DNA from 3 places in the Priestia sp. 53B2 genome. Region 1 is predicted to be linked to each of the others. Evidence: riboswitches for the same ligand, from Rfam matches in the RefSeq annotation. Region 1 holds a riboswitch; each other region holds the start of a gene.
The links. Region 1 has a riboswitch for thiamine pyrophosphate ahead of ACN6NE_RS15465 (acetylornithine deacetylase). Riboswitches for the same ligand answer to the same signal wherever they lie in the genome.

Region 1 (10,046 bases):
TGATAGGGACAAGTAATGGAATTATTAGAGATTAAAATAAAAGCGTTAACAAAAAATAAGTTATGAATGTTGTTAGAAAAGTCACGGATTCGTGACTTTTTTATTGTGCAATTTCCTTCTTTTGTTGGTTAACATTTAAATGTAAATATGGTAATTTAGTGAAGTTTAGTTTCGTAAATGGTAAAAATGTGTATTTACTAAGTACATAGATTCTTATTTTTGGAAAAATATTTGAAAAAGGAGTTTCTTATATGAAAAAAATAATGAATACAGGCTTAGCACTATCATTCGCTCTATTGCTTTCGGCATGTGGGATGCCGTCTTCAGAGGAATTAACGGGTGACGTGAAAGAAGCACAAGAAAAGGTGAAAAATGTTCAAGTGAAGGTCACTGGAAAAGAAGAAGGATCCTCTGATTACCAAGTAAACGGAGTACAAGAGTTTGATTTTAAAAGTAAAGCAGGTTACATTAACACAAAAATGAACGGCGAAGAATTGAAGATGTATCATGATGGTGATGAAACGTTAGCTGTGGCTGGAGAAGAAAGCACAAAAGTACAGGGAGAAGAAAAAAAGTACGTTGTGGCTTTAATTAATAACGCTATGGAGCTTCAACAAAATCCAATACGCTACTATCAAAAATATGATAAAAATCTTCCAAATGAATTTGACGTCACCGAAAAAGACAAAGAGTATGTATTAACATTTAACGGAGGCAAAGACAAAAAGCAAAAAATTGTAGCAGGTGATGCTAAAGCTTATTATAAAATAACAAACCAAGGCAGCGATACCGCTGTAGACCTTGACCAAATTAAAGGAAAAGATTTTTCGCTTGTTGTGACAATTGATAAAGAAACGAAGCAAATAAAGAAAGTAGTAAAAAATCAGTCGTATTCAGTTAAAGTAGACGGAAAAACAGAAAACTCAAAGTCTAAGCAAACGTATACGTATACATATAACCAATTAGACAATGTAACAAAACCAAAAGTGGAAGCAAAAGCCGCTACTGCTTCTAAAGATAGCAGCACCGAAACACCAAGTAAAGAAAAGCAAGCTGTCTATGCCAAGGAAGCGGGACAATACGTGGATGCTTTAATTCAAGCAACTGTTTATCAAAATACAGATCAATTTGCTGCTAAACATCCGAATCAGCAAGATAAGAAACAGGTAAAAGAAAAAGGGGAGTTCCAAAAGAGTTCGTTTGTAGAGTTTTTTGAAACGAATTTTAAAGGTGCTTTATCATCATTGAGCTCAAATATAACCGACGAGCAGTTAAACGAAGTAAGCAGCGCTTTTCTAAAAGCTCTTTCATCTACAAAATATAAAATTAAAGATGCAGCGTATAGTGATGAAGATGATGCGTACGTCGTACAAGTCGAAATTCAAGGATTTAACGATGCAAGTGTATTAGCGGAAGTCATGACACCACTTGCAGAAAAATATCAGGCGGGTGAGCTGAGTAACGAACAGTTAGTAAACGAACTTATTGACGGAGTAGCAAAACGCTATCGTGAGCCAGTTGAATTACTTTCGGCAAAAACAGTCCCTGTACACGTCGTAAGAAATGGTGAAAAAGATTACGAAGTTTTAATGCAAGATGAGTATCTGTTAACATTTGCTCAACAATCATAAATAGACATAAAAAAAGATTTCAGCTATATGCCTGAAGTCTTTTTTTATGTTTGTTTGAAATATAATTTTAAAAAATAAAATAAATTATTGAAATTATATTTCAAACAAATTATAATAACCATAACTTCACTACATGATGAAAAAGGAGCCCAAAAGATGAATGAAGAGCTTACGTTATTAACAACAGAGTCCCAAAACGAACAGACAATGAAGATAGATACAGCTAGTACAAAAGAAATTTTAAACATAATGAATAAAGAAGATCAAAAAGTGGCGCTGGCTGTACAAAAAGTACTTCCAGACGTAGAGGTGGCAGTTGAATTTGTAAGTGAATCGTTTCAAAAGGAAGGCCGGCTTATTTATGTCGGAGCAGGAACAAGCGGAAGGCTGGGAGTATTGGATGCTGTTGAATGCCCGCCTACTTTCAGTACCAATCCTGATCAGGTACAGGGATTGATGGCTGGAGGAGAAAAAGCATTTGTTAAAGCAGTTGAAGGTGCTGAAGATAAAGAAGAATTGGGAGCAGCAGATTTACAAAAAATTTATTTGAATGAACGAGACACAGTCATTGGAATTGCTGCAAGCGGACGCACTCCTTACGTGATTGGTGCATTAAGATATGCAAAATCTGTAAAAGCTAAAACGGTGGCGCTGTCTTGCAATGGTAATTCTCTTATTGGAAAAGAAGCGGACCATAGTATTGAGGTGGTAGTAGGTCCGGAAGTACTAACAGGTTCCACAAGGTTAAAAGCAGCAAGCGCTCATAAAATGATTCTTAACATGATTTCTACCGCGGCTATGATCAAAGCAGGAAAAGCGTATGAAAACTTAATGATAGATGTTCATGTGAGTAACGAAAAGCTTAAAGAACGAGCGATAGGTATTATTTGTAAAATTACAGGTGTTTCTTATGAACAAGCAAGTCAAACGCTTGAAGAAGCAAATAATGAGGTAAAAACAGCAGTGGTTATGATCAAAACAAATGAAAATTACGACACCGCAAAGATGTTACTGAATAATGCGGGCGGTTATGTGAGAAAAGCGATTGAACATTACGTATAAAGGAGAGAAACGATGTCAACAGGCGGATTAACAATGATTAAAAACACGGTGGCTAAGCTTCCTGATTCGGAGAGGAAAATTGCTGAATATATTTTAAACAACCCGCATACTGTGGTAAACAGTACGGCTGGAGAATTAGGTAGACTAGCGAATGCGAGCAGTGCTGCTGTTATTCGTTTGTGTAAATCTATCGGGGTTAGCGGGTTTCAAGAATTAAAGGTAAGAGTAGCCGGTGATTTAGCTAGAGATACGGAGCAAGGATACCGGGATATTGAAACAAATGAAACGATTCAATCTATTGTCAAAAAAACGGCAAGCAACAGCATTCAAAGTCTAAGTGATACGGCCGAGCTTGTGAATTACAAAGAAGCAGAGCGGGCTGTTTTGGCGCTGATTGAAGCCAAAAACATTCATTTTTTTGGAATCGGTGCTTCACATATTATTGCTATGGATGCGCAGCAAAAATTTCTTCGAATTAATAAAAATGCGACGGCTTTTGCAGATAGCCATCTAGCAGCTACACTCATCGCAAATGCAAGTAAAGACGATGTAGTTGTGGGCATCTCTTTTTCAGGGGAGACTCCTGAAGTAAGCAACGTCTTATCTTTAGCTAAAAATCACGGAGTAAAGACAATTAGCTTAACCAAGTACGGACAGTCTACCGTTTCGTCTTTAGCAGATATTTGTTTGTATACGTCTTATTCTCAAGAAGCGCCGTTTCGAAGCGCAGCTACATCGTCTCGTTTAGCCCAGCTTTATGTGATTGATGTGTTATTTTTAAGTATTGCAGCGCAGCAGTATGACCAGACGATTGAGTATATTGATAAAACAAGGGATGCCATTCAGTTTTTGAAAACTAAGAAATAAAAAAAGAAAGCGATTACAAAAAAGGGGATTTTGTGGTCTGTTTCCTCAGTACCGTGTCCATCTAAGAGGAAAAATACAAAGGGGGATTAACATGTCTTTAGATAATCATCAATTAGCAAAGGTTATTTTGGAGATGCTTGGGGGAGCATCGAATATTGAAGCGTATACGCATTGTATGACTCGGCTGCGCGTGACTGTAAAAGATGATTCAATTGTAAAAAAGGCAGATATACGAAAGCTTGAAGGCGTTCTCGGATTAGTTGAAGAAGAAACGCTGCAAATCATTATTGGTCCTGGAAAAGTAAACAAAGTAACAGAGGAATTTGGAAAGTTAATTGATGAATCTGACGGTATTAATTTAGAAAATCGTGCGGCTCAGCGGAAATCGGAGCTGAAAGAAAAAAATGCAACTCCGTTTAAGCTCTTGCTTCGCCGAATTGCGAGTATTTTTATTCCGTTAATACCTGCTCTTGTAGCCTCCGGACTTATCACCGGAGTGACAAAAGCAGCTGTTCAAGCGAAGTGGCTTCCGGCAGATTCACAGATTGCTATTCTTTTAACCGTTATCGGAAGCGGCTTATTTGCTTATCTTGGTATTTTAGTAGGTATTAATGCGGCAAAAGAATTTGGTGGTTCGCCGGCTCTAGGAGGCTTAGCCGGTATTTTAGTCATTAATCCTGCCGTAGCTGATATTAAACTTTTTGGTGAAGCACTTTTGCCGGGGCGGGGCGGCTTAATAGGCGTGTTGCTTGCAGCAATCTTTATGGCCGTAGTGGAAAAACGAGTGCGTAAATTTGTCCCTCAGTCACTGGATATTATTATTACACCGACCGTTACGGTGTTAATTACAGGCATTATTACGTATGTAGTTTTCATGCCAATCGGCGGCTTGATTTCAGACGGAATCACAAAAGGCCTTTTAGGAGTTTTAGAGGTTGGAGGAGTTGTAGCAGGCTTTGTTTTAGGAGCAACGTTCTTGCCGCTCGTCATTACAGGACTGCATCAAGGTCTTACTCCTGTTCATTTAGAGCTTATCAATTCAATTGGAGATGATCCGCTTCTTCCTATACTAGCAATGGGCGGAGCTGGTCAGGTAGGTGCCGCTTTTGCTATTTATATCAAAACAAAGAAAAAACGTTTAAAGCGAGCAATTGGAGGCGCTCTTCCTTCAGGGCTGCTTGGAATCGGAGAGCCGCTTATTTTTGGAGTCACACTTCCTTTAGGGCGTCCATTCTTAACCGCTTGTCTCGGAGCTGGAATCGGCGGAGCGTTTCAGGCGCAATTTCATATTGCAACTGTAGCAGTGGGAGTATCAGGTTTGCCTCTTACTTTTTTAGTTCATGCGCATCAAATTCTTCTTTATTTACTTGGATTAGTTATTGCTTACGCAGCAGGCTTTATTTGTACCTATTTCTTTGGATTTAACGATGAAATGGCGAGGGAGTTTGAATGATTGGTATTTCGTTTTATTTAAATGATAGTGATGCCGAAAAAAAATTAATAGAAGCGAGTGAGTGCGGTGTCACACGTGCATTCACTTCGCTTCACATTCCAGAAGAAAAAGGAGATTTGGCTGAACGGGCAAAAGAATTGCTTCATGTGGCTAGAGATTGTGGAATAAGCGTGTATGCAGACGTATCCAAGCATACGCCGGTTCATTTAGGTATTGAAAGCCTTATGTCGCTATCTTCACTTGGCGTACCTGGTATTAGACTAGACGATGGCTTTAGTGTAGAAGAAACTCTTTCACTTGCGAATGAATTTTATATTGCTGTTAATGCAAGTACGTTATCCAAACAAGAAATTGAAGCGCTCTTATCTGCAGGGCTTCATCATCATCAGCTGCTTGCATGGCATAATTTTTATCCGCGGCCTGAAACAGGACTTGAAGAAACGTTTTTTCAACAACAGACAGATTTATTTAATGAACTTCGTATTCCAGTCTGCGCTTATATTCCTGGAGAAGGCGAAAAAAGAGGCCCTATTTATCAAGGTCTTCCTACTAGAGAAAAAGACCGTAATAGATGTCCTTTTACCTCTGCAGTAGATTTATACAGATGCGGAGTAGCGGAGGTTTATATTGGAGATCCATACCCGGGTTCGAGTTTATTAAAGCGTTTAGTTCAATATCAAGAAAGCCGCATTATTCCGCTGCGCATTCGTTCACCTCATATAGAGGGAACGTACAGCGTGCGTCCGGATGTATCAAGAGACGTTCTGCGTTTAGTTGATACTCGATCTGTAAAACCAGTGCCGCCATGTCATACAGTAGAACGCAGAATCGGAGCAATTACAATGGACAACGATGGCTACGGACGTTACAGAGGAGAGGTTCAAATAGCTAAAACGAATTTGCCTGCCAATGCTAACGTTAACGTGATTGGGTATGTGATAGAGGAAGATCATGAGCTGATTTCGTTAGTGAGGCCGGGGCAAAAACTTGAGCTTGTCACTGTCTAAATGGAAAAACCGCGTATTTTTAAAGAAGCCGATAGCTAACTAGTAAGCTTATAAAAGTAAAGAGCACACACTGCTTGAAACAAGTGTGTGCTTTTTATTTTACTAAAAAGGAAAATATTTTCATGGCTGAATCATGAACCTTTCTATTGAATAAAACGCTTTACTATGATAAAACTATTACAGGTAAACATATGATAATCGTTTAATTTTATAGAGATACAACGCCACTAGGGGTGCTTTCTAAGCTGAGAGAGACGAGAAGTCTTAACCCTTATAACCTGAACTAGGTAATACTAGCGTAGGAAAGAGGTATTGTAATGGATGTTTTGTATGGTATTTCCTTACGAACTCGTTATAATAATTTTTTGTATATAAACAAAAACACTTCTTTCCTGCGAAAGAAGTGTTTTTTTTGCGTAAAGGAAGGTGTCATACATGGAGAAAACAATTGATTTGCTTGTCAAACAGGTAGAGGAGCGCAAAGGGGAGCTAATCCAATTATTAACAACGCTTGTTTCATATAAAACGCCGGCGCCTCCTGCACGAAATTCTCATGAAGCGCAGCGCTACGTAGCGGATTTCCTTAAAAACTGCGGTTTTTCCATCGATATGTGGGACTTATATTCTAACGATCCCATCGTAGTAGGTACGTTAAAAGGGAAAAAATCAGCTGACTATCAAAGCTTGATTATTAACGGGCATATGGATGTTGCTGAGGTACAAGAAAATGAAAAGTGGGAGACAAATCCGTTTGAAGCTGTGGTAAAAGACAACATGATAATCGGACGCGGAGTTTCTGATATGAAAGGCGGCATGGCAGGAGCATTATTTGCAGTGCAGCTTTTAACGGAAGCAGGCATTGAACTGCCGGGAGACTTGATTTTTGAATCCGTTGTAGGAGAAGAAGTTGGAGAGGCAGGTACGCTGCAATGCTGTCAGAAAGGATATACTGCTGACTTTGCGCTCGTTGCCGATACGAGTGATTTACATATTCAAGGTCAAGGCGGAGTGATCACAGGATGGATTACGATAAAAAGCAGCAAAACCTATCATGACGGTACACGCCGAAGTATGATTCATGCTGGAGGAGGGCTGTTAGCTGCGAGTGCTATTGAGAAGATGGCAAAAGTGATCGGAGGGCTGCAAGAATTAGAGCGCCACTGGGCTGTTACAAAAAGCTATCCAGGATTTTTGCCGGGGACAAATACGATTAATCCAGCAGTAATCGAAGGCGGAAGGCATGCTGCGTTTATTGCAGATGAATGCAGGCTGTGGATCACCGTTCACTATTATCCCAATGAATCATACGACCAAGTATCAAAAGAAGTGGAAGAATACATTTTATCTATTGCAAAAGCAGATCCATGGTTAAAAGATAATCTGCCAACCTTTGAATGGGGAGGCACATCAATGATTGAAGACAGAGGAGAAATCTTCCCGTCATTAGAAATTGATGAAAATCATGCTGCAGTACAGCTGCTTGCACATACTCATGAACAAATTGAAGGGAAAAAGCCTCCAATTGATGTGTCAACTAGCGTAACAGACGGGGGATGGCTAGCTGATGCTGGAATTCCGGCAGCTATTTATGGTCCAGGAAATTTAGCAAATGCACATGCTGTGAACGAACAATTAGATGTCAATCAGCTTATTCAATATACAAAAGTGATGGTGCAGTTCATTTATACGTGGCTGCATACGCATAAGGAGTGATCATCATGAAATTTAGTGAACGATTATATGAAAAGCTGCAGCCGATTTGGCGCCAAAATCATAATCATCCCTTTGTAGAGGGAATGGGAGACGGAACGCTTGAAAAGGAGAAGTTTCGCTTTTATATGATTCAAGATTATCTTTACCTAATTGATTATGCTAAATTATTTGCGATTGGAGCCATGAAAGCTACCGATGTTCAAACGATGGGGAAATTTGCAGCCCTTTTAGATTCTACATTAAACGAAGAAATGAGCCTGCACCGTGAGTATGCCAAGAAATTTGAAATCAGCGAAAAAGAATTAGAAAAAGCGCAGCCATCTCCTACAACGCTTGCATACACACACTATATGCTGCACGTTGGTCAAAGCGGAACATTGGCTGAATTAGTGGCGGCTCTTTTGCCTTGTATGTGGAGCTACTGGGAAATAGGAAAAGAACTCAGTGAAAAGCCTGGAGCTAACAATGAGTTTTATCGTGAGTGGATTGAAATGTACAGCTCAGAAGAATTTGGAGAACTAGCGACGTGGTGTATCAACTTATTTGACTCACTTACTGAAGACAAATCAGAAGCAGAGTTAGAAAAGCTCGAAGAAATTTTCTTAAATACAACGCGTTTTGAGTACATGTTCTGGGATATGGCTTATAACGAAGCGATGTGGCCAATTCATGAATAAGTCTGTGTTATCTTTTCAAAACGTCAGTTTTACGTACAAAAACGGTGATCAAGCGATTGTAACATCATTAAACTTAGACGTGAAAGAAGGCGAGTTTGTCAGTATCGTTGGAGCAAGCGGATCTGGAAAAAGTACGTTGTTTCGTCTTATCACAGGTCTTGAACAGCAGAGTGAAGGCGATATCGTGATTAACGGACAGTCTTATGAAAAGCGGCTTGGAAAAGTAGGCTACATGCCGCAGCAAGATTTGCTTCTTCCGTGGCGCACGATTTTAGACAATGCAGCGCTGCCGCTTGAGCTTCACAATGTGTCAAAAGCAAGTGCTCATAGGCAAGTATCTCAGCTGCTCGAAGAGTTTGGGTTAAAAGGGTATGAAAACCGTTTTCCAAGTGATTTATCCGGTGGGATGAAGCAGCGTGTTTCTTTTCTGCGAACGGTATTAAGCGGTTCTAACGTGCTGCTTTTAGATGAGCCTTTCAGTGCGCTTGATGCCATTACGCGTTTGTCGATGCAAGAATGGCTGCTTGAACAATGGCAAAAGCGTAAGCACACCATCTTATTTATCACTCATGACGTAAACGAAGCGCTTTTTCTGTCAGATCGTATTTTTATCTTTTCAGACAAGCCGGTAAGTCATCTTGAAGAGATTCAAGTGCCGCTTAGCAGACCTCGAACGCAAAAAGATTTGAATCAACAGCGTGTGCTTGACGTGAAAGAGTATTTAATTGAACAGCTTAGATCGAAGGTGAACACATGAAAAAGTACGGAGCTTCAGTGATATTAGTAGTCATTTTACTGGCTGCTTGGGAAATTGGAGCACGCATTGTAAACTATCCGTTTATCTTACCAACGCCCACCGGTATTTTAGCGAAGCTTTGGGATTTGCGAATGGATTTATTGTTTAAGCATTTGCCAGCTACGTTATCTATTGTCGTAATTGGGCTGGTTATATCCGTTGTGCTAGGGATTCTGCTGGCCGTATGGATGAATTGGAGTCCGCTTATTGAGCGTGCTTTCTATCCGCTTATTATTGCGTCGCAAATGATTCCGACCATTGCCATTGCTCCTGTATTTGTTCTCTGGTTTGGCTACTCCATTTGGAGCAAAGTGATTGTGACCGTATTAATTACGTTTTTTCCCATTACTGTTAGCACGTTTGATGGGCTTCGTTCCACAAACAAAGAGTTAAAAGAACTCATGCTAACGATGGGAGCAACAAAAAAAGATATTTTCTTTAAGTTGAACATTCCTTCTGCACTGCCTCATTTTTATTCAGGGCTCAAAGTAGCGGTTACCTTTAGTATAATAGGTGCTGCCATTGGGGAGTGGTTAGGTGCACAAGCAGGCTTAGGATATTTCAGCCGGCGCATGATGACACAGTTTGATGCAGCTGGTGTATTTGCACCAATTGTGATTTTATCCGCGCTTGGTATTTTATTCTTTATTATTGTAGTAGGTTTCGAAAAACGTTCATTAAAGTGGAGGAAAACAGAATGAAAAAATGGTTTGTAATTGGCTTAAGCCTGATGCTTGTTATGATGCTCGCTGCTTGCGGTCAGGACAAGGAAAATAAAGCTGGTGACAGTGAAAAATTAAAAGATGTTACAATTATGCTTGATTGGTACCCGAATGCAGT
Region 2 (10,046 bases), on a different contig from region 1:
CGAGAACTAAAATCTAATCCGCATCAAATTGCAAAAGTAAAAGTAATCTCTAAAGAACATTACATGATAGTGGAATCATCTAAAGGTCAAATCGAGCAGGTTGATCCATCTACAATGCGAGCTAGCGACCGATATAGCAACGGTTCATTCGTATTGGACCAAAGTGAAGCTGGCAATTTAGTTGACGTGTGGCTGGAAGAAAAATAATAAAAAAAGTAGTAAAGCTCTTAAAGCTTTACTACTTTTTTTTGTTTAATACTTTTAAATTAAACTATGTTCTAAATAAACAATATAAAAAACCTCCCTACTTCTTATCCCAAATAAGCATCATACACCTCCTACACAAGCCTCTAAGAAACTTTTGAATGTTCCAATTGTCCTAAACATATATATAAAAGAACATCTAGGAGGTGTTATAGATGAACTATTTTATTCACGTAACTCCTAAGACTAAACTTTTTGTTCGGGATATTGGAAAAGGGGAATCCGTTCTTTTCCTTCACGGGTGGCCTGTTAACGCTAAAATGTACGAATACCAATTTACAACGTTGCCGGCCCGCGGTATTCGATGTATCGCTCCTGATCTTCGCGGATTCGGAAAATCAGATGCGCCTTTCACCGGCTATTCTTATAATCAATTAGCAGATGATATTCGCATGTTAGTAGAAAGACTGGAGCTTAAAAATTATACGCTCGTAGGCTTTTCTATGGGGGGAGCCATTGCCATACGATATATGAGCAGACATTTAGGATATGGCGTGAAGAAGTTAATTCTATTAGGAGCAGCGGCTCCAAGCTTTATTCAAAAAACTGATTTTCCATATGGACTTCCTTCTGAAGAAGTAAATACAATTATTCAAAATACGTATAGAGATCGTCCTAACATGCTTGAAGAATTTGGGGAAAAGTTTTTTAATCAGCCTACCAGCTCAGCTTTTAGAGGGTGGTTTCAAGATTTAGGTTTAGAGGCATCTGGTCATGGAACGATTAAAACTGCGGTGTCTTTACGAGACGAAGACTTACGGGAAGATTTGAGTCAAATTTTCGCTGAGACATATATATTACACGGAAAAAAAGATCAAATTTGTCCATTTGATCTTGCAAAATTTATGAATCGTCATATTTCATTTTCTACACTTCTTCCATTTGAAAATAGTGGACACGGTCTTTTTTATGATGACCGTGAGAAAGTAAATGACACTCTTATTGAACTCATCGCTAAAAGCTCAGCCTATAAGTAAGGATATACATTTAAAACCGAATTGGCAGCCAAATAAAAAAAGTAAAAAACCGGCACCTAACGTAATGAAGCGAAGAAGCTTAGGCGTGATAAATTTTCTTGTAAAATGAATGCTGCTGGCAATATTTAAATTCCAAAGAAGGATGCCAAAGATAATAAAGAAACTGTGAAAAAAGACAGATAGCCACGTTTGACTTTGGAGGCTTTCGCTTAAGCTTGACCCAAATACACCAAACCAAAACACAATATTTAAAGGGTTCATAAGAGCAATGAAGAAACCTGTAAAAAACGATTTATCTTTTTTAATAGAGGGTTTTATTTACATCTACTGAAAAGGAACGAGAAACAGCTTGTTTCATACTTTGAAAGCCAACAAATGTGAGCATGACAAAACCAGTTGCATACAGGGCAACAGTAACAGCCTGCATCTGAACAAAAGGCGTTAGCCCTATTAAAATGAGGAGCATAAATAAAATATCGGCCGTCATGCCTCCTAAACCAACTAGCCAAGAAGCCCAAAATCCTTTTATCAGCCCTTTTTTAATCATCTCTATATTAATTGGACCTACCGGTGCTGCGAGACTAATACCTAGAATTATTTGTTTTATAGCAATCAAAAACCACTCCACAAACACAGCCTCCTTTCTAACTTGTCCAATAGTAGCTTATATATATAGATTAGAGTTTTATAATTTAGAAGCGGCATTTAGTTAAAAATGCTCATAAACTTTCTTTTCTTTAATACACATGTAACGTTGAGTTCCATAAGGAGGGTTTTAATGGCATCAAAAATGCTTTTTCGAGCTAATGAGATTTTAGAGTCAACGCATGTCCCGTTTTGGGGAAAAGATGCTTTTCAATATTTCCAAAGCGATATATTATCAGAAGAAAATCCATTTCCTTGTATATTAGGGGTAGAAGGCTTTAAAAAAGATTTACTGCGTTTTTCATTTGTGACTACTTCTTATAACTACCAAGATATTAGGAATGCAGCTTCGGCACTTAGAGAATACATAGATACGTTCAAGACCATAGGTCGCTATACATCCTTTGTGTTATTCTTTAAGCCTGAACATAAAGAACGATCAATGGAAGAGTACGAAACAATGTTTTGGGATACGCTGACATTTCTTCATCAAATTGATCAAAAGAAATGGCCGCAAGACATTCCAAAAGATCCAAAAGATCCATTATGGGAATTTTGCTTTCACGGAGAACCTATTTTTGTCGTCTGTAATACGCCTGCTCATTCTTTGCGTAAAAGTCGTAAGAGCAGAGGATTTATGATTACATTTCAGCCTCGGTGGGTGTTTGAAGGTATGACAGGAGATTCAAAAATAGGACGGCACGTACAAAAGGTGGTCCGCGATCGGTTAAAAACATATGATGACGTATCAGCTCACCCTGAGTTAGGATGGTATGGACAGCAGGAAAACCGAGAGTGGAAGCAATATTTTTTCCACGATGATAACAACTATACTACCGGACAGTGTCCGTTTAAATTAAAAAGGAGTGAGCAGCATGGATGTAAAAAAAGCCTCTATTAAAAAAGGAGTTGGCGGAAAGTTTGAAGAAGTAATTAAAGAACTGCTTCCGGCGTATACTGGATACGTTGAAGTACAGCACGATATTGCTTTTCAAACGCACCCATCTCATACCCATCCAACTGATGAAATTCTTCATATACTTGAAGGATCTATTTACTTTACAGTTGAACGTGATACGGTTCTATGTCAGGCAGGAGATCGGGTACATTTACCGAAACAAACGGTTCATTCTTCAAAAGCCGGTCCTGATGGGTGCACATACGTTATTTCCATTTTAAAATAAAGATGAAAGAAGATGATGCTTATGCTACGTTCCCGGCCAGTGCTGCTGCTTATCGATGTACAAGAAGGGTTTTATTCACCACAGTGGGGGGAAAGAAACAATCTAGATGCAGAAAAACATATGCTGACGCTACTCCAAGCATGGAGGCGCCAAGATTATCCTGTCATTCACGTACAGCATGCATCCGAAAATCCAAATTCTCCTTTACACCCAAGTTCGAAGGGGTTTCAGTTCAAAGAAGGATTTGGTCCACAAGAAGACGAATACTTAATTCGCAAACACGTGAACAGCTGCTTCATTGGAACAGAGCTAGACAGTTATTTAAAAGCAAATGGCTACGATACGCTTATCTTAATAGGATTAACTACTAATCACTGCGTCTCTACGACTGCCCGCATGGCTGGAAATCTAGGGTACAGGACGTACGTTGTAAACGATGCAACAGCTTGCTTTGATTGTATGTCCTACGATGGAAAAACAAGGCTTCCTGCAGAAGATGTACATACATTCGCACTGTCTTCTTTGCATGAGGAGTTTGCAACGGTCGTTTCTACAAAAGAGACACTTCAAGTTCTTCAAACCTTTCAATATGCTCAAAATCATAACTGATGTGCATGTGCACATCGGTTTTTTATGTAGATTATGTTTATTAAAAGAAGTAAAATAAAGATAATTCTATACTATAAGGAGTTTGTACATATGATCATTCGTTATGCTAAAGAAGAAGATTTACCTATGCTTGTTGAAATTTATAACCAGTCTGTTCAAGCAAGTGCTGCTACTTTTGATTTAACGCCTGTAACAGTAGAGCAAAGAAGGAGCTGGTTTGATAATCACATTAGCAATGAACTTTTTCCGCTTATTGTTGCGGAAAAAGATGGGGTAGTAGCGGGCTATGCTTCGCTTTCTTCTTATCGAGATAAAGAAGCGTACATTCAAACGGTAGAGCTATCGATTTATATTGATAAAAACCAGCAGGGGCATGGCATTGGAAAACAGCTTATGAAGTGTATTTTGGAATTAGCTAAAGAACTCAACCACCACGTTGTCATTTCAGGGATTACAAAAGGGAATGATATCAGTGTCAAAATGCATGAGCAATTTAATTTTACATTTTGCGGAGAATTTAAAGAAGTAGGCTGGAAATTTAATCAGTGGCAAGATGTGCTTTTTTATCAGCTTATTTTATAAGATGTATGACACCTTTACACATTGTAACGTTTTAGTTTCATGTGTAAAGGTTATTAAAATAATAAGTCGTTTTATTATTTTAATACGAAAGGTGTTAGCTATCATGAATACACATTTTCAATATCAGCATCTAAGAGCTATTCCAAAAAGATGGTCCAAAAACGAACTGCATATCCAGCTGAATAGAATCAAACACAACTCTGAACTATCTACTATAGCAGCAGATCCGCTTTTTCATCTGTTAGAATGTACCCATTCGGGCCTTCAAACTAAACAAGAAATCATAGACTACATTCAAAGCATTCCTACTCATCAACTTCCATCTTTTGTAACCCATTTAAGCAGGTTAATTCAGCATATTTATTATATAGAAGCTGCTGATTACTGTAATCGTCCCCTCAAAGGTTATATGCTTGTTATGAAAAATCAGCCCGCATATATATCTCTTCATTTTGCTGATCAGATCACATAAAAAAAGCTCTCTATTCTTTTGAATAGAGAGCTTTTTTTATTCGTATTTTTTCACTGTTACTTGGCATTCTTTTAACGGAATAAGTTTTGACTTTTTCGTCCATTTGTATCCTAACCAAACAATTAAGAATAAAGGAAGTCCGATATAAGAAACAAGTACACCGTACCAGTCAATCGAATCACCCATAAACGCCGAATAGTTTTGACCTAAAATAACAACAGCACATAAAATAAAGGCAAAGATAGGACCAAACGGGAAAAGTTTTGCGTGATATGGAAGTTCGCTCAAATCATGACCTTGGGCAACAAATGCTCTTCTAAAACGATAGTGGCTGATTGCAATTCCTAACCAAGCAATAAAACCAGACATACCAGAAGCGTTAAGTAACCACGTGTATACTGCACCGTCTCCAAAAAATGAAGCACCAAATGCAAGTGTACCGACAAGTGCCGTTGCGATTAAAGCATTAACCGGAACGCCTCGTTTATTTACTTTTGCTAAGAACCTTGGTGCTTTTCCATCTTTCGCTAAGTTCCACAGCATACGCGTAGAAGCATACATACCTGAGTTACCAGCAGATAAAACGGCTGTTAAAATAACGGCATTGATAGCCGATGCTGCAAACGCCAGACCTGATCGTTCGAATATTAGAGTAAACGGACTTACCCGCACATCATCACTTGCTAATGAATCCGCTGTGTATGGAATAAGCATCCCAATAACAAAAATAGCTAAAATATAAAATAACAAGATGCGCCAGAAGACTTGTTTAACTGCGCGAGGAACCGTTTTTTCCGGATCTTCACTTTCTCCAGCTGCGACTCCAAGCAACTCTGTTCCTTGGAATGAAAAACCAGCAGCCATAAAAATACCTAGGACAGTAAAGAATCCACCGTGAATGGGTCCATCACCAAGCGTGAAGTTTTTAAAACCTGGTGCTTCATTGTTAAAGATACCAAAAATCATCATAATACCAATAACTAAAAAGATGATAACCGTTACTACTTTAATTAACGAAAACCAAAATTCAGATTCACCAAATCCTTTTACAGAAAGGTAGTTAAGCCCAAACATAATTAATAAAAACAGGGCACTCCATAAAATAGAAGAAGAGTTTGGGAACCAAAATTTCATAATAAGGGCTCCAGCGGATAATTCAGCTGCAATCGTAATAGCCCAGTTATACCAATAGTTCCAGCCGAGAGCGAAACCAAAGGATGGATCTACAAACCGAGACGCATACGTACTAAACGAACCAGCTTCAGGCATATAAGCTGCGAGCTCCGCCAGGCTGGTCATCAAAAAGTAAACCATGACACCAATGATAGCGTAAGCTAAAAGCGCTCCCCCTGGTCCTGCTGTGTGAATTGCTCCACCACTTGCTAGGAATAAGCCTGTTCCAATGGCTCCTCCTAATGAAATCATCGTTAAGTGGCGAGATTTCAACCCACGTTTTAATTCTTGCTGCTCTTGCATAGATAAATACTCCTTTCGAATGTACGGAAAGAGACGGGATAACATAAAAAAAGCCCGCAGTATATGTGCGCGCTTTTAAATCTGAAAACCGCGTCAGCCTTCCGTGAAGATAGCTCTTCACATCACTTGCATGATGTGACAGTTCTGTTCCTGTTCGGAGACAGCCCCAGCTTAAATCAACCGAGAAGTGATCTAAACTTCGGCAATTTTTCCTTTCAAGCAACATCCTCAATGTTCTCTGCATTTCCGTTGCTTTACTATTAAAAACTGCGACCTCTACCTCATCGATTAGGATGAGGGTTTTTTATATTCATTTGACATAAAAGAAGTATACCAAATACTAAAACGATTGTCATTATAAAAAATAGATTCAGAAAATAGAAACATCTTTGAAACCTCTCGAATCTATTTTGTTACATATGGTATAATGAATGTTGTCATAATACTACATAAATATCCGAACGTACCACAGGGGGAGCCGCCGTGCTGAGAGTGAACAAATTGTTCAGACCCTTCGAACCTGTTAGTTAACGCTAGCGTAGGAATGTGGAAATAGTAGCATATATTTGCTTACTCCTGTGTAAACCGTTTGATATGAATGATTCAAAAAACAGGAGTGAGAAACGTGAATAAAGCATTACCTTTACAGGCTAAAATTGAAATAGCCATTTTTGCAGCATTGGCACTTCTACTTGATCTTTTGCCTTCCATTAAGATTGCAACGGCTGTGAGTATTTCGTTCTCCATGGTGCCCATTTTTATTATGTGCTTTCGCTGGGGAGTAAAAGGCGGAGCTCTATCTGGTCTATTATGGGGGCTGCTGCAGTTGGCAACAGGAACGGCTTATATTTTAACAGCGCTACAAACGTTTATTGAATATATTGTGGCTTTTGCTTTTATAGGTTTTGGAGGTATTTTTTCGCAATCTATTAAAATAAATTTAGCTAACAATAACAGATCAAAAGCTTTTGTTTTGATTGTTTTATCCCTTGTTATCGGCAGCTTCGCACGGTATTTCTGGCACTTTATTGCGGGTATTATTTTCTGGGGATCATACGCGCCAAAGGGCATGTCCGCTCTATGGTATTCTTTTTCAATGAACGGGATTTCAATGGTAGGGTCACTAATAGCCTGCTTAGTCATTCTTTCATTGTTAATTCCATCGGCATCAAGAATGATTGTAACTAAATCACACTCATCATAAGCAAAAAGACTAAATCTACCAAGATTTAGTCTTTTTTGTCATTTGTCACCTTTGTTTACACAAAGTGTGTCAGGTTTGATAACATAGTTAGTGAAATATTCAAAAAATTGTTTTATGATAATCACCATATTCAAACGAGATAAGGGATTGATAGCATGCTACAGAAATGGATAACGAGCATAGGTTTAGATATTGGAACAAGCACAACAAAACTGATTGTAAGCAAGCTGTTAATAGCAAATCAACAAAATCAGTTTACGCTGCCAGGCTGTCAAATTATTGATCGTCGCGTAACGTATGCAAGTTCTATCTATACCACCCCTATGCTAAACGATGTTGAAATCGATGTTCAAAGATTAACGGTACTACTAGAACAAGAGTATAAGAATGCAGGAATCTCCTTAGATCAAGTGGAGGCAGGCGCTGTGATCATTACAGGAGAAACGGCTAGAAAGCAAAATGCAGAAAGTATCGTTCACTATCTAGCCGAACATGCTGGGGATTTTGTTGTTGCAACAGCCGGCGCTGACTTGGAAGGAATATTAGCAGCAAAAGGATCAGGAGCAATTCAACGTTCCGCTGAAACCAATGCAGTAATTGCCAATATTGATGTAGGGGGAGGAACTGCTAACATCGCTTTATGTCAAAATGGAAAAGTGATAGAAACGTTTACACTGCATGTGGGGGGAAGGTTAATTCGTCTGAATTCAGACGGTTTTGTAACCTACATTTCACCTTATTTAACTGAATTTTTAAAAAATAATTCTTTAATACTGCGAGAAGGTGAAAAAGAAACATTTGAAAAGCTCTCGTCTATCTGTCAATTACTAGCTGAAGAAACCGTGAATTATGTAAAAGCGCTGAATCAAAGTTCCTCGCTGCTCGTTTCTCCTCATACAAGATCTTCTATACCTCCTGAAACGATCATGGTTTCAGGAGGAGTAGGAGCAATGATGAAGAAACAAAAGCCAAAAACAGTGAAGGAAGTGGCCATACACGGAGACGTTGGTCCGCTTCTAGCATATCATTTTCAATCCATCCAAGTATCTCAAGCCGCTGAGACAACGCGCGCTACTGTAATTGGGGCTGGTATGCAAAATACAGAAGTTAGCGGATCAACCGTATACATTGGGTCGAAGCGGCTGCCACTAAAAAATATTCCCATTATAGAAATACCCGTTCAGCAAGAGGAGACATGGAATCCGCAGCTGTTTCAAGAAAGAGCTCGAGCTTCATGTATGCAGGCTTCAACTATTTTCAGTGCAGAAGATCCCCCCGCTGCTATTGCTTTATCTCATTTTCCTTACTGCAGCTATAAGATGCTTCAAGAATTAGCAAAAGTAATAAGCGCTGAATTTATTGCTTGTTTTAAGGGAGCTAAGTGCCTAGTTGTTCTATGCGAGCAAGATATTGCAAAAGCTTTAGGACAAGCATTAGCTAAACAGAGGAAAGAGTTAGAAATTATTTGTTTAGATCAAATTGATTTTACACACGGAGATTACATTGATCTAGGTTTACCAGTAGCTGGAGAAGCGATCTCCGTTTCCGTTAAAACGCTCGCTTTTTCATCATAATCTACTAAATATACAAGGAGGAAACGATGTTTAAAACTACACGATTGTTAGGAGAAACATTTTCATTTTATAGCTTAAAAGAAATCATGGCCAAAGCAAACGAAGAGCGTTCTGGAGATCAGCTCGCAGGAGTTAGCGCTGAGTCAATGAAAGAACGAATGGCAGCAAAGCAAGTCCTAGCTGATATCACACTTGCTGATATTCGAAATTACCCGCTGCTCAGCGCAGATGAAGACAACGTCTCAGCATTAATCGAAAGTCAGATTGATTCATCGGTTTACGACATTATTAAAAATTGGACAGTAGGGGATTTAAGAGAATATATATTATCCGATCAGCATAGCGGAGAAGACCTTCTTGCACTTAGCAAAGGATTAAGCAGCGAAATGATTGCGGCAGCTACTAAAATTATGTCCAATTTAGATTTAATTCAAGGAGCTGCCAAAATAGAAGTGCAAACTACTTGCCAAACGACTATCGGCCAAAAAGGAGTATTGGCTTCTAGAGCCCAGCCTAACCATCCTTCAGATAACTTAAAAGGAATGAGAGCATCTCTATACGAAGCGTTAAGCTATGGAATTGGAGATGCGGTTATCGGAATTAACCCTGTTATTGATACAACAGATAATATCTACGCGCTTTTAAATGAAACAAAAAATATAATCAACGAATGGTCAATTCCTACTCAAAACTGTGTATTATCACATGTGACGAGTCAGATGAGAGCAATCGAAAAAGGAGCATCTGCTGACTTGATTTTTCAAAGTTTAGCGGGCACAGAAGCCGGTAATGATTCATTTGGCATTTCACTGTCTATGCTTGATGAAGCGACAGCGCTAATTCATGAAAAAGGAACGGCAAAAGGTCCAAACCGCTGGTATTTTGAAACAGGACAAGGTTCTGAACTGTCAGCAGAAGCTCACTATAATATTGATCAAGTAACGCTCGAAGCTAGATGCTACGGATTAGCTCGGCACTACAAGCCTTTCTTAGTTAATACAGTTGTTGGATTTATTGGACCTGAATATTTATATAACAGCAAACAAGTTCTACGAGCTG
Region 3 (10,046 bases), on a different contig from region 1:
TATCATATTTTTGTGATAAGTCATTCATTACAAGGCGTGTGTCAAAATTATCGGTTGCATCAATCATAACATCTACCCCCTCAACAAGCTGTTCTAAAACTTGAGGGGTACCGTCTGCTACGTGCGCTTCTACTTTTACATCATGATTAATATCATGAAGCCGTTTTTTAGCGGCAATTGCTTTTGGGATTCTTTTATCAGCATCTTTTTCACTATACAATTGCTGCCGCTGAAGGTTGCTCCACTCTACATAGTCCCGGTCAATGAGCGTTATTTTCTTTACCCCCGCTCGTGCAAGGGCCTCGGCGTTCCCTGTTCCAAGAGCACCTGCTCCTACAATCAGAACATGCTTTTCTTGAATTTGCTGCTGTCCGCCTTTTCCAATAGGTTGAAACAGTTCTTGGCGGGAATAACGATTAATCAACCGATACTCATCCCTTCTGTTGGACTGCTTGCCGTTGCATATTGTTTCTTTTCAATACGTCCTGCTTCAAATGCTGCTCTTCCTGCTTCAATCGCTAGCTTCATAGCACGAGCCATCTTCACAGGATCTTTTGCTCCTGAAACAGCTGTATTTAATAACACACCATCTGCTCCTAGCTCCATAGCTTGAGCTGCGTCTGAAGCCGTTCCAATACCTGCATCTACAATTACTGGAACAGTTGATTGTTCAATGATAAAACGCATGTTCAACGGATTAATAATACCTTGACCTGAACCGATAGGCGAAGCTCCTGGCATAATGGCATGTACCCCTAACTCCTCTAAACGACGCGCAAGTAAAACATCATCTGATGTGTAAGGTAAAACGGTAAAGCCCTCTTTTAACAGTTCTTCACTAGCTTTTAATGTTTCAACTGGATCAGGAAGCAGCGTTTTATCACATCCAATTACTTCTACTTTCACCATGTCACAAAGTCCAGAAGCCTTTGCTAATTTAGCAATACGTACGGCCTCTTCTGCATTTTTTGCTCCCGCAGTGTTAGGCAAAAGAGTGAAACGCTTCACATCAAGCGCTTCTAGTAAATTAGGCTGATTTTGATCAAAAATATCCATTCGTCTAACAGCAAATGTTAAAATTTCTGTTTCCGACTCTTCTACCGCTTGACGCTGAGTCGTAAAGTCCGGAAATTTCCCTGTTCCTAATAATAAACGTGAATTAAATGTATACTGTCCAATTTTTAACATACTCTTCATCCTCCTCCTACAAATGAAACGACTTCTAATGTATCTCCATCTTTTAAACTTGCATCACTATGTTCTTCTTTTTGTAAAATGTTCTTGTTTAGCTCAACAATTACCACTCGTTCATGCAGGTTCTGAGCCTGCAACAAGTGCTCGACCGTTTCAATTTCATCTCCAACAGTAACGGTCTTACCATTAATGATTAGATTCAATGAACTCCCTCCATTACTCTCGTTAGCTGAAATGATGTGAAAAATGAATGATTCGGCTTTTTCCCTAACAAAGCATCAGCCATAATTTTTCCAGTTGCAGCACTTAATAAAATACCGTTTCGGTAGTGGCCAAATGCCATGTGTAGATTCGCTATTTCAGGATGCTCTCCTAAATAAGGCCAGCCATCATTTGTTTGTGGACGAAGACCTGCCCATGCTTTTTCAAATGTGGCTTCTTTAATAGCTGGCAGAAGCGCAGAAGCTTTATTCAGCAAAAATTGAATACCCTGTGCAGAAACCGTCTTGGTAAAATCATGCTGTAGCTTAGTTGCCCCTATTACGATTCTTCCACCAGTCTTAGGCACTAAGTAAAAACCTTCATCTAAAAAAATCGTTTTAGAAAGCAGCGGCTTATGGCTTTGAAGAGCAATACACTCCCCTTTTACAGGAAACACCTGACCTAAATGTTCAGAAGAAATAAATCGTTTAGCCCATGAGCCTGCTGCAATAACTACTTTTTCTCCATAAAAAGAGCCTTTGGACGTCTGTACACCTTTTACTGTTTCATTTTCCATAATAAGAGAATGAACGTCACAGTATTCGAATACATCTGCTCCGTGATACAAGGCTCCATGAGCAAGAGCTTGCGTTAACTTAGCCGGAGCTAGCTGGCCGTCTCCCGGTATTGTAATGGCTCCGTATATGTCTGGAGAGAGCCCCGGTTCTAACAAACGCGCTTCTTTTACATCGATCCATCTTACATGTTCATCCCACCGGTGGTGCTGAGCGGCTTTTTTCTTTAATACGTGTGCATCTTCTTCTGTTACAGCGACTTTTAATAAGCCTTTTTGAATGAGCTCTATGTCGATAGCCGTTTTTTCTTTTAGTTCCTTCACCAGTTCAGGAAACATGCTTCTACTCTTAATAGCAAGGTCTAAAAGAGGGCCTTCTTCATCAATCTCAGCTTGAGCACCTAAAATACCAGCGGCTGCACTTGAAGCTTCACAACCAATTTGATTGCGCTCAAGAATAGCTACTGAAGCTCCTTGTTTTGACAGATGATAAGCGATAGAAGAGCTGATTATACCTCCTCCGATTAACAGTACATCATAATGCTGCTTCATTTTTTCCACCTCCAGATGTCCATATATGAGAATATTGTTTAATCGCTTTGAGGGGATCTTGCGAAAGCATGACACCAGACATCACAGCTATACCGTGTGCTCCTGTTTGAAGCACCTCTTTGGCATTTACAGGTGTAATCCCTCCAATGGCAATAACCGGTATCTGCACAGCGTCTACTACTTCTTTTAGTGCTGCTATCCCTCGACTTTTTAATCCTTTTTTTGAATGTGTTGAATAAATATGTCCGTATAGAATGTAGTGAGCCCCATCTTTTTCAGCTTCTAAAGCCTCTTCCACAGAGTGAACTGACTTTCCGACAATAAGAGAAGGAAATGCGTCTATAACAAACGAAACGTCTAAACTATGATAGGCAAGCTGTACGCCTTTTGCTTTTAAAGCATGCGCTACATCAACTCTGTCATTCACAATAATTTTAGAGCGACAAAATGGCAGGCTTTCTAGTAAACATTGAATCTGCTTTGCCGTTTTCTCTTTTTCTCTAATATGAACAGCGCCCGCAAAAGGCGCGATAGCCGTTAAAATTTTTTGAAGCTCTTCGATTGGCTGCTTATCTGTTGTAATGACATGAAATTTAGGAATATCCACATGATCGAAACCTTTCCATTCAGAATAAAGAGAAATTTCAATCACTTCGTCTTGTGTAGAGGGCTTTATTACATACAAAAAACCACTCTACAACGTAGAGTGGTTAGCATGCATCGTTATGTAAACATGATCGCCACTTCCCTACGCTGGTCCAAACCAGATCAGGTTCAAAGGGTCCGAAATACATTCGTCTCAGCTTCAAAAAGCTCCCCTAGTGATTGCTATTTATTGATTTTGTTTTCGCACTTAAAATTATAACACAACTAGATGTAAATACAATATCTCTTTATGCTCTTACGGCTCTCTTCCTTTTATAGATGTATCTTTTAAGCTTCTTTACTAAGAGGCCCGGCGCACCGCATCATTCTGCTTTTTATATGGTTAGTAATCGGTATAGTCGTCAAATTCTTCTTTGTCTTTTTCCTTTTTCCGATCCCATATAAACAGCAGGAGTAACATAATAAAAGTTAGAATATAAAAACCGTAAAAAATAAATGCCGCCACAACATTTATAAATAAAAATAAAAAACCGATGATCTGACCTGCAACAGCTACAATCAACAAAATGTATTTCCAAACTTCTGCTTTTCTATCCATTCTCTACTTCTCCGTCTTTTTGTTTTTCCCTACTAGAAACGTTCTCTTTACTTAAATAAAAACGTTCCTGCCAGTAAGCCGACTGTAAATAAACCAACTGTTCCAAATGCTGAAATCCCCACGTACGCCAACATTTTTCGATAAGATTTTTCTCGAATTAACTGTACGGTTTCCACACTAAACGTTGAAAAAGTGGTAAAGGCACCAAAAAAACCAATGCCAATCATTAAAAATATTGAATCATCATAAGCATGACTCGGGACCTTTTCATAATAACTACCGTAAAAAAGACCAAGCCCAGACGCACCGAGCAAGTTTACAAACAGCATTGATACTGGAAAAGGAGGGTTTGAAATTGTTTTTGTAACTTTTAAACCCAAAAGATATCGGCATATTCCTCCAGCTGCCCCGCCAAGTGCCAAGCTCACTATGCTCATTTACTTCACCTCATGTACTTTCACTAAATTTTCCCCTGCCGCTTCACCGCATAGAAAGCCTGCTAAAGCAAGAAGGATTCCACCTACTAAAGAGACAATGACATAAATGGCTCCCCCAAGTAAATGGTGCTGAGTGAGAGAAATGACGTCTCCTGCAAACGTTGAATACGTTGTAAAACCGCCGCACACGCCAACTCCTAGTCCAAGCTTTATCCATTCTTTTGGCTTTTTCCACGCAAAAAATCCTGTTAATAGGCCTAGTATGAAGCTTCCTAATAGGTTTTCAATTACCGTTCCTATTGGATAGCCCGTATATAATAAGGAAAGGTTCAGCAAATAACGTGCATATGTACCAGCGATAGCACCAAAGGCAATTGAGATTAAGTTTATGGCTTTCATCATATCGCTCCGTTTCATAAATTCTTCTTTAAGTGTACCATAAGGAATTTATTTCTACCTTAACATTTAACTATATGTTTATTGCACCAAAAGTCATGAAAAAATGAAAGAGAAAATCGTCGCATGAAACTTCCTTTTTACTCCTCTAATTTCCCTTAAAAATCCACTTAATCCAAATTTTAAAATCTTTCTGTATCCTTATGACAAACCGTGTATAGAAGGTATATTTCCCTTATTTTAAGTCACATTAATCGTATAAGTTTTTTTTGTTGACTTTTGCTGTGTTCTTGTTTAGTATCACAGAGTATCATTTCCTATCAGAATACTAGGGGGTTTAGAAAATGAAGAAATTTGCTGCACTTTTGTCGCTACTATTAGCTTTCACAGTTGTGCTTGCCGCATGCGGTTCTAGCTCAAAAAATGAAGCAAACAATGGAGACAATAAATCTTCACAAGAGGATTTATATAATAAAGTGAAAAAAGATGGTGTATTAACAGTTGGAACTGAAGGTACATACCCTCCGTTCACTTTTCATGATGACAAACAAAAGCTAACTGGGTTTGATGTAGAATTGGCTCAAGAAGTAGCTAAACGTCTTGGCGTAAAAGCTGAGTTCAAAGAAACACAGTGGGATGGCATGTTTGCAGGATTAGATGCTAAACGCTTTGACATGATTGCTAATGAAGTGGGTATTCGTGAAGATCGTCAAAAGAAATACGATTTCTCTGACCCATACATCCAGTCAGGCGCCGTATTAATTGTTCGTAAAGACGAAAAAGATATCAAATCATTTAAAGATTTAAAAGGAAAAAAATCAGCGCAGTCATTAACAAGTAACTATAAAGACATGGCTCAATCTTATGGTGCAAACATTACGAGTGCTGAAGGTTTTGCTCAAGCAGTAGAACTAATGAGCGCAAACCGTGTTGATGCTACAATCAACGATAAATTATCGTTCCTTGACTATAAGAAAAAGCACCCTAACGCACCTATCAAAATCGCGGATGAAAAATCCGATGGTGCTGCAAGCGGCTTTATGTTTAGAAAAGACAGCGGTAAGTTAGTGGATGAAGTAAACAAAGCATTGAAAGATATGAAAAAAGACGGAACATACGCAAAAATTTCCAAGAAATGGTTTGGCGAAGATGTTTCTCCTAAATAATATTTTTCCTGATGGAGAGCGATTGAATCAATTGATTTCAATCGCTCAATCATCTCTCTTACCAATGCTAAAGGGAGCTATTCAATATTCTATTCCACTAACATTAATCACGTTTGTACTCGGTATTATTTTAGCTGTCTTAACAGCCTTGGCTCGTTTATCATCTATAAAAGTTTTAAATATAATTGCGCGCATCTATGTATCGATTATTCGAGGTACACCGCTGCTTGTGCAATTATTTATTATTTTCTACGGCTTACCCAATTTAGATATAACAATTGATCCATTTATCTCTGCTATTATTGGATTTTCATTAAGTGTAGGTGCGTATGCATCTGAAATTATCCGAGCAGCGATTCAATCTATTCCTAAAGGACAGTGGGAAGCTGGCTACTCACTTGGTATGACCTATTCCCAAGCCTTAAGACGAATTATTTTACCGCAAGCAGCACGTGTATCGATTCCGCCATTATCTAACTCTTTTATTAGCCTTATTAAAGATACGTCACTTGCATCGCTTATTCTTGTTTCTGAGATGTTCCGTAAAGCTCAAGAAATTGCTTCGACTAACTATGAATTTTTACTTCTTTATAGTGAAGCAGCGCTCTTGTACTGGATTATGTGCACAATCTTATCCATTATCCAAGGCCGCATTGAAATAAGACTAGATCGTTACGTATCTAAATAACCGTTTCGAGTAGCTAAAGGAGTTTTTCATATGATTAATATCAAAAATTTGCATAAATCATTCGGTGATTTGCAAGTATTAAAAGGGATTGATTTAGAAGTTGAACAGGGCAAGGTAATTGTATTAATTGGTCCTTCTGGATCCGGTAAAACTACTTTTTTACGTTGCTTAAATCTTTTAGAAATCCCAACAGACGGCACGATTGAACTTGATAAAAAAAGCATGAATTTCACCAAACCTGTTCGTAAAAAAGATATTACTTCATTTCGAAGCCTAACAGGTATGGTCTTTCAAAACTATAACTTGTTTCCTCATAAAAGTGCGCTTGAAAATGTTATGGAAGGTCCTGTAATTGTAAAAGGCGTTTCTACTCAAGAAGCAGAAAAAAGAGGGAAAGAATTATTAACACGAGTTGGCTTAGGAGATAAGCTTGACTTTTATCCTTTCCAGCTGTCTGGCGGACAACAACAGCGTGTTGGCATCGCCAGAGCAATGGCGATGGACCCAAAAGTTATGCTGTTTGATGAGCCTACTTCAGCTCTAGATCCTGAGCTTGTAGGAGACGTTCTTCAAGCGATGAAAGACTTGGCAAAAGAAGGAATGACGATGGTGGTGGTAACTCACGAAATGCGCTTTGCCCGTGAAGTAGCAGATGAAGTTATTTTTATGGATCAAGGTGTCATTATGGAAAGAGGTACACCGGATCAAATATTTTCAAATCCTCAACAAGAGCGGACACGTCAATTCTTGAATATGATTCATTAAAAAGGTTGCACACTTTCATGTGCAACCTTTTTCTTTATTTGGCTACTGCTTTTTTCATTAAATCTGTAATGTACGTAAAGAATGCTTCAGCTGTGACATCATATACGACTTCTACAGGTCGTCCCTCTTCAGAAATTTCTGTTCTTCCTTGGCTCGGTGTTTCTGTATGCACAATACTCGAAACGGTTTTGACCTTCACAAGTGTTGAATTCCCTGTAAATGCTGTTGTGAGTACATCCCACAAGTAATATGTTGAATTGGTTTCAACGTGCACAAGCGGCGGGCAGGCCGCGTAGCACTGCCCTACAAAGTCTACTCCTTCATATCTTCGAAGTGAAGCCCACATTTGACGAATAGCGGGCGTTAAGGGAACTTGATTCGTGCTTTCTAAAGCAACCATCTCAATTTTAATTTTGCTTTCCCATACTTTTGCTACTGCTTCTGGATCCCAAAAAGCATTCCACTCCGCCGTTCCATCATGTTCAGGCTCCTGCACATTTCCTACTTCTTGAAATGTACCGCCCATCCACACTAACTTATCAATTTTCTCTTCTATTTCCGGCGCTTTTTCAAGTGCTCTTGCTAAATCAGTTAACGGTCCTGTAAATAATAAAGTCGTTGTTCCGTCTGTGTGCTGCAATGTTTCAATTAAATGATCGTGAGCAGCCAGCTGACTTATTTTTGTTTGCACTTTCCCTTTTTCATTTAAAATCGGCAGCGCATCCACATAAAACGTATGCATGCGCCATTCTTTTGGAAATGGGTTCATACCGCGTGAAGTAGATTTGGCTACCTCGATATCATAACTTCCAAAACGATCAATAATTTTTTGGCTTGCGCTGATACCTGGTTCTAAGTATCCGTCAGCAGGAATAACAGATACCCCCGTTACCTTTACATCATCCATTTGCAGCAGTAAAAAAAGGGATACTAAATCATCAATACCTGCATCATGGTTAAAATATATGTTTGTACTCATTTCTCTTCTCCTCTTTTCTATGTATTGCTAACTAATAGCTATACCGCTATTTTATAATGAAATAACCCCTTTCGTAATCAAAGTATTAGGAACTTCTTTTACTATTTTCTATAATGGGTATAGAAATAAGGTAATGTATAGATATATACATCTCAGTATAGAAAGGAGCAATAAAATGGAGCAATCATTTTCAGCATTAATAGTAGATAAAAAAAGTGAAGACCAAGTGCAGGCGTCCGTCCAAGAACTGACGCTAAACGATTTGCCAGAAGGCGATGTACTTATTCGCGTTCATTATTCAGGGGTGAATTATAAAGATAGCTTAGCCAGCATCGCAAACGGCAATATTGTGACAAGCTATCCATTTGTCCCAGGAATCGACCTAGCAGGAGTCGTTGTATCTTCTGACAGCCCTGATTTTAAAGAAGGTGATCGTGTCATCGCAACAAGCTATGACATTGGCGTATCACACTTTGGAGGCTATAGTGAGTATGCGCGCATACGCAGCGAATGGATTGTCCCTCTTCCTGAAAATTTAACGTTAAAAGAAGCAATGATTATCGGAACAGCTGGCTTTACAGCTGCTTTATCTGTGCATCGCTTAGAGGAAAACCATACTAGTCCATCTAATGGCTCTGTGCTTGTAACAGGCGCTACGGGAGGTGTAGGAAGCTTTGCAGTTGCCATTCTTTCAAAATTAGGCTACACAGTGGAAGCAAGTACGGGAAAAAGCTCGGAAGCAGCTTATTTGAAAGAGCTTGGCGCTACCTCTATTGTAGCGCGTGAAGACGTTTATAACGGCAAATTAAAAGCATTAGGCAAGCAAAAATGGACCGCTGCGGTGGATCCCGTGGGCGGAGAACCTCTAGCTTCTGTTCTCAGTCAAATTCAGTACGGAGGCTCTGTAGCTGTCAGCGGGCTAACAGCTGGAGGCAAAGTGCCAACAACCGTCTTTCCCTTCATTTTAAGAGGGATTAATTTATTAGGTATTGATTCTGTTTACTGTCCAATGTCTACTCGAAAAGAGATTTGGAATAGACTCGCTAATGACTTTAAGCCTGAAAGCTTTGAACCTTTCATTCAGCAGGAAATTTCACTACAACAGCTCCCTGAGGTACTTCCGACTTTATTAAAAGGACAAGCTCGAGGACGAACAATTGTGAAGCTATAAAAAAACGGAGAAACCTAGGTTTCTCCGTTTTTTTACGAACAGAAGCATGTTATTATGCATCTATTTTTGCTATTAAATCCGTCACTAATTCTTTCATGGTCACATCAGCTAAGACTTGTTCCATGGCATCTTGAGAACGTTTTAAAATCAATTCAAGGACACTTTGAATATTGGCTCCTACAGGACACTCCACATTCGGATTTTCATGCATTTGAAACAATTCTCCTTCTTCCACTGCCGCCACCGCTCGATAAACGTCTAACAACGTTATCTCTTCTAAATCTTTCAATAGATAAGCTCCGCCAGCTCCGGCTTTTACACCCACGAGTCCAGCTTTCTTTAACATCCCAATTACTCGTCTTATAACAACAGGATTTGTATTTACACTGCTAGCAATCCACTCTGAAGTACTAGGATGACTGCTATCTACTTTAATTAAAGATAGTATGTGAACGGCCACGGTGAATCGACTGCTAATTTTCATTGCTCTCACTCCTATTTTGTTGTAATCATTATAGTTACAACATTTATGAAAGTCAAGCATGCTTTTTTAGCAAAGAATGTCCTCTTCTACCGCCTCATAAAAACGCAGCGTTTTCTTGATTTCCATAGCTTCAGAAAATGCTTTCGTTTTCTTTGTATTCGCTTCTTTATGTGCCTTCACATGTTCTTCTCTTGAGATCCACGCTTGAAAGAACTGCTTATCTTCCCACTTGGAT

Region 2: another riboswitch for thiamine pyrophosphate. It lies ahead of thiT (energy-coupled thiamine transporter ThiT); the one in region 1 lies ahead of ACN6NE_RS15465 (acetylornithine deacetylase).
Region 3: another riboswitch for thiamine pyrophosphate. It lies ahead of ACN6NE_RS13780 (thiamine phosphate synthase); the one in region 1 lies ahead of ACN6NE_RS15465 (acetylornithine deacetylase).

What each region holds. Positions count from the first base shown of each region.
Region 1 is NZ_JBLZXA010000020.1:249,874-259,919, forward strand. It holds gene ACN6NE_RS15435 (FAS1-like dehydratase domain-containing protein) at 1-35, shown strand, start outside; gene ACN6NE_RS15440 (DUF6612 family protein) at 252-1,631, shown strand; gene murQ (N-acetylmuramic acid 6-phosphate etherase) at 1,788-2,693, shown strand; gene ACN6NE_RS15450 (MurR/RpiR family transcriptional regulator) at 2,706-3,560, shown strand; gene ACN6NE_RS15455 (PTS transporter subunit EIIC) at 3,652-5,013, shown strand; gene ACN6NE_RS15460 (MupG family TIM beta-alpha barrel fold protein) at 5,010-6,020, shown strand; TPP riboswitch at 6,240-6,342, shown strand; gene ACN6NE_RS15465 (acetylornithine deacetylase) at 6,456-7,733, shown strand; gene tenA (thiaminase II) at 7,739-8,410, shown strand; gene ACN6NE_RS15475 (ABC transporter ATP-binding protein) at 8,403-9,167, shown strand; gene ACN6NE_RS15480 (ABC transporter permease) at 9,164-9,907, shown strand; gene ACN6NE_RS15485 (ABC transporter substrate-binding protein) at 9,904-10,046, shown strand, end outside.
Region 2 is NZ_JBLZXA010000030.1:40,992-51,037, reverse strand. It holds gene parC (DNA topoisomerase IV subunit A) at 1-207, shown strand, start outside; gene ACN6NE_RS24835 (alpha/beta fold hydrolase) at 420-1,241, shown strand; partial or broken gene ACN6NE_RS24830 (LysE family transporter) at 1,227-1,869, opposite strand; gene ACN6NE_RS24825 (YqcI/YcgG family protein) at 2,020-2,787, shown strand; gene ACN6NE_RS24820 (cupin domain-containing protein) at 2,762-3,070, shown strand; gene ACN6NE_RS24815 (cysteine hydrolase family protein) at 3,092-3,679, shown strand; gene ACN6NE_RS24810 (GNAT family N-acetyltransferase) at 3,770-4,261, shown strand; gene ACN6NE_RS24805 (hypothetical protein) at 4,365-4,733, shown strand; gene ACN6NE_RS24800 (amino acid permease) at 4,770-6,209, opposite strand; lysine riboswitch at 6,312-6,496, opposite strand; TPP riboswitch at 6,671-6,771, shown strand; gene thiT (energy-coupled thiamine transporter ThiT) at 6,835-7,413, shown strand; gene ACN6NE_RS24790 (ethanolamine ammonia-lyase reactivating factor EutA) at 7,569-8,987, shown strand; gene ACN6NE_RS24785 (ethanolamine ammonia-lyase subunit EutB) at 9,014-10,046, shown strand, end outside.
Region 3 is NZ_JBLZXA010000018.1:62,214-72,259, reverse strand. It holds gene ACN6NE_RS13800 (thiazole biosynthesis adenylyltransferase ThiF) at 1-424, opposite strand, end outside; gene ACN6NE_RS13795 (thiazole synthase) at 421-1,188, opposite strand; gene thiS (sulfur carrier protein ThiS) at 1,194-1,397, opposite strand; gene thiO (glycine oxidase ThiO) at 1,394-2,521, opposite strand; gene ACN6NE_RS13780 (thiamine phosphate synthase) at 2,505-3,128, opposite strand; TPP riboswitch at 3,250-3,351, opposite strand; gene ACN6NE_RS13775 (hypothetical protein) at 3,510-3,725, opposite strand; gene crcB (fluoride efflux transporter CrcB) at 3,773-4,162, opposite strand; gene ACN6NE_RS13765 (fluoride efflux transporter FluC) at 4,163-4,579, opposite strand; gene ACN6NE_RS13760 (amino acid ABC transporter substrate-binding protein) at 4,903-5,724, shown strand; gene ACN6NE_RS13755 (amino acid ABC transporter permease) at 5,708-6,412, shown strand; gene ACN6NE_RS13750 (amino acid ABC transporter ATP-binding protein) at 6,443-7,177, shown strand; gene ACN6NE_RS13745 (nucleoside hydrolase) at 7,212-8,156, opposite strand; gene ACN6NE_RS13740 (NADPH:quinone oxidoreductase family protein) at 8,332-9,327, shown strand; gene ACN6NE_RS13735 (Rrf2 family transcriptional regulator) at 9,380-9,811, opposite strand; gene ACN6NE_RS13730 (antibiotic biosynthesis monooxygenase family protein) at 9,878-10,046, opposite strand, start outside.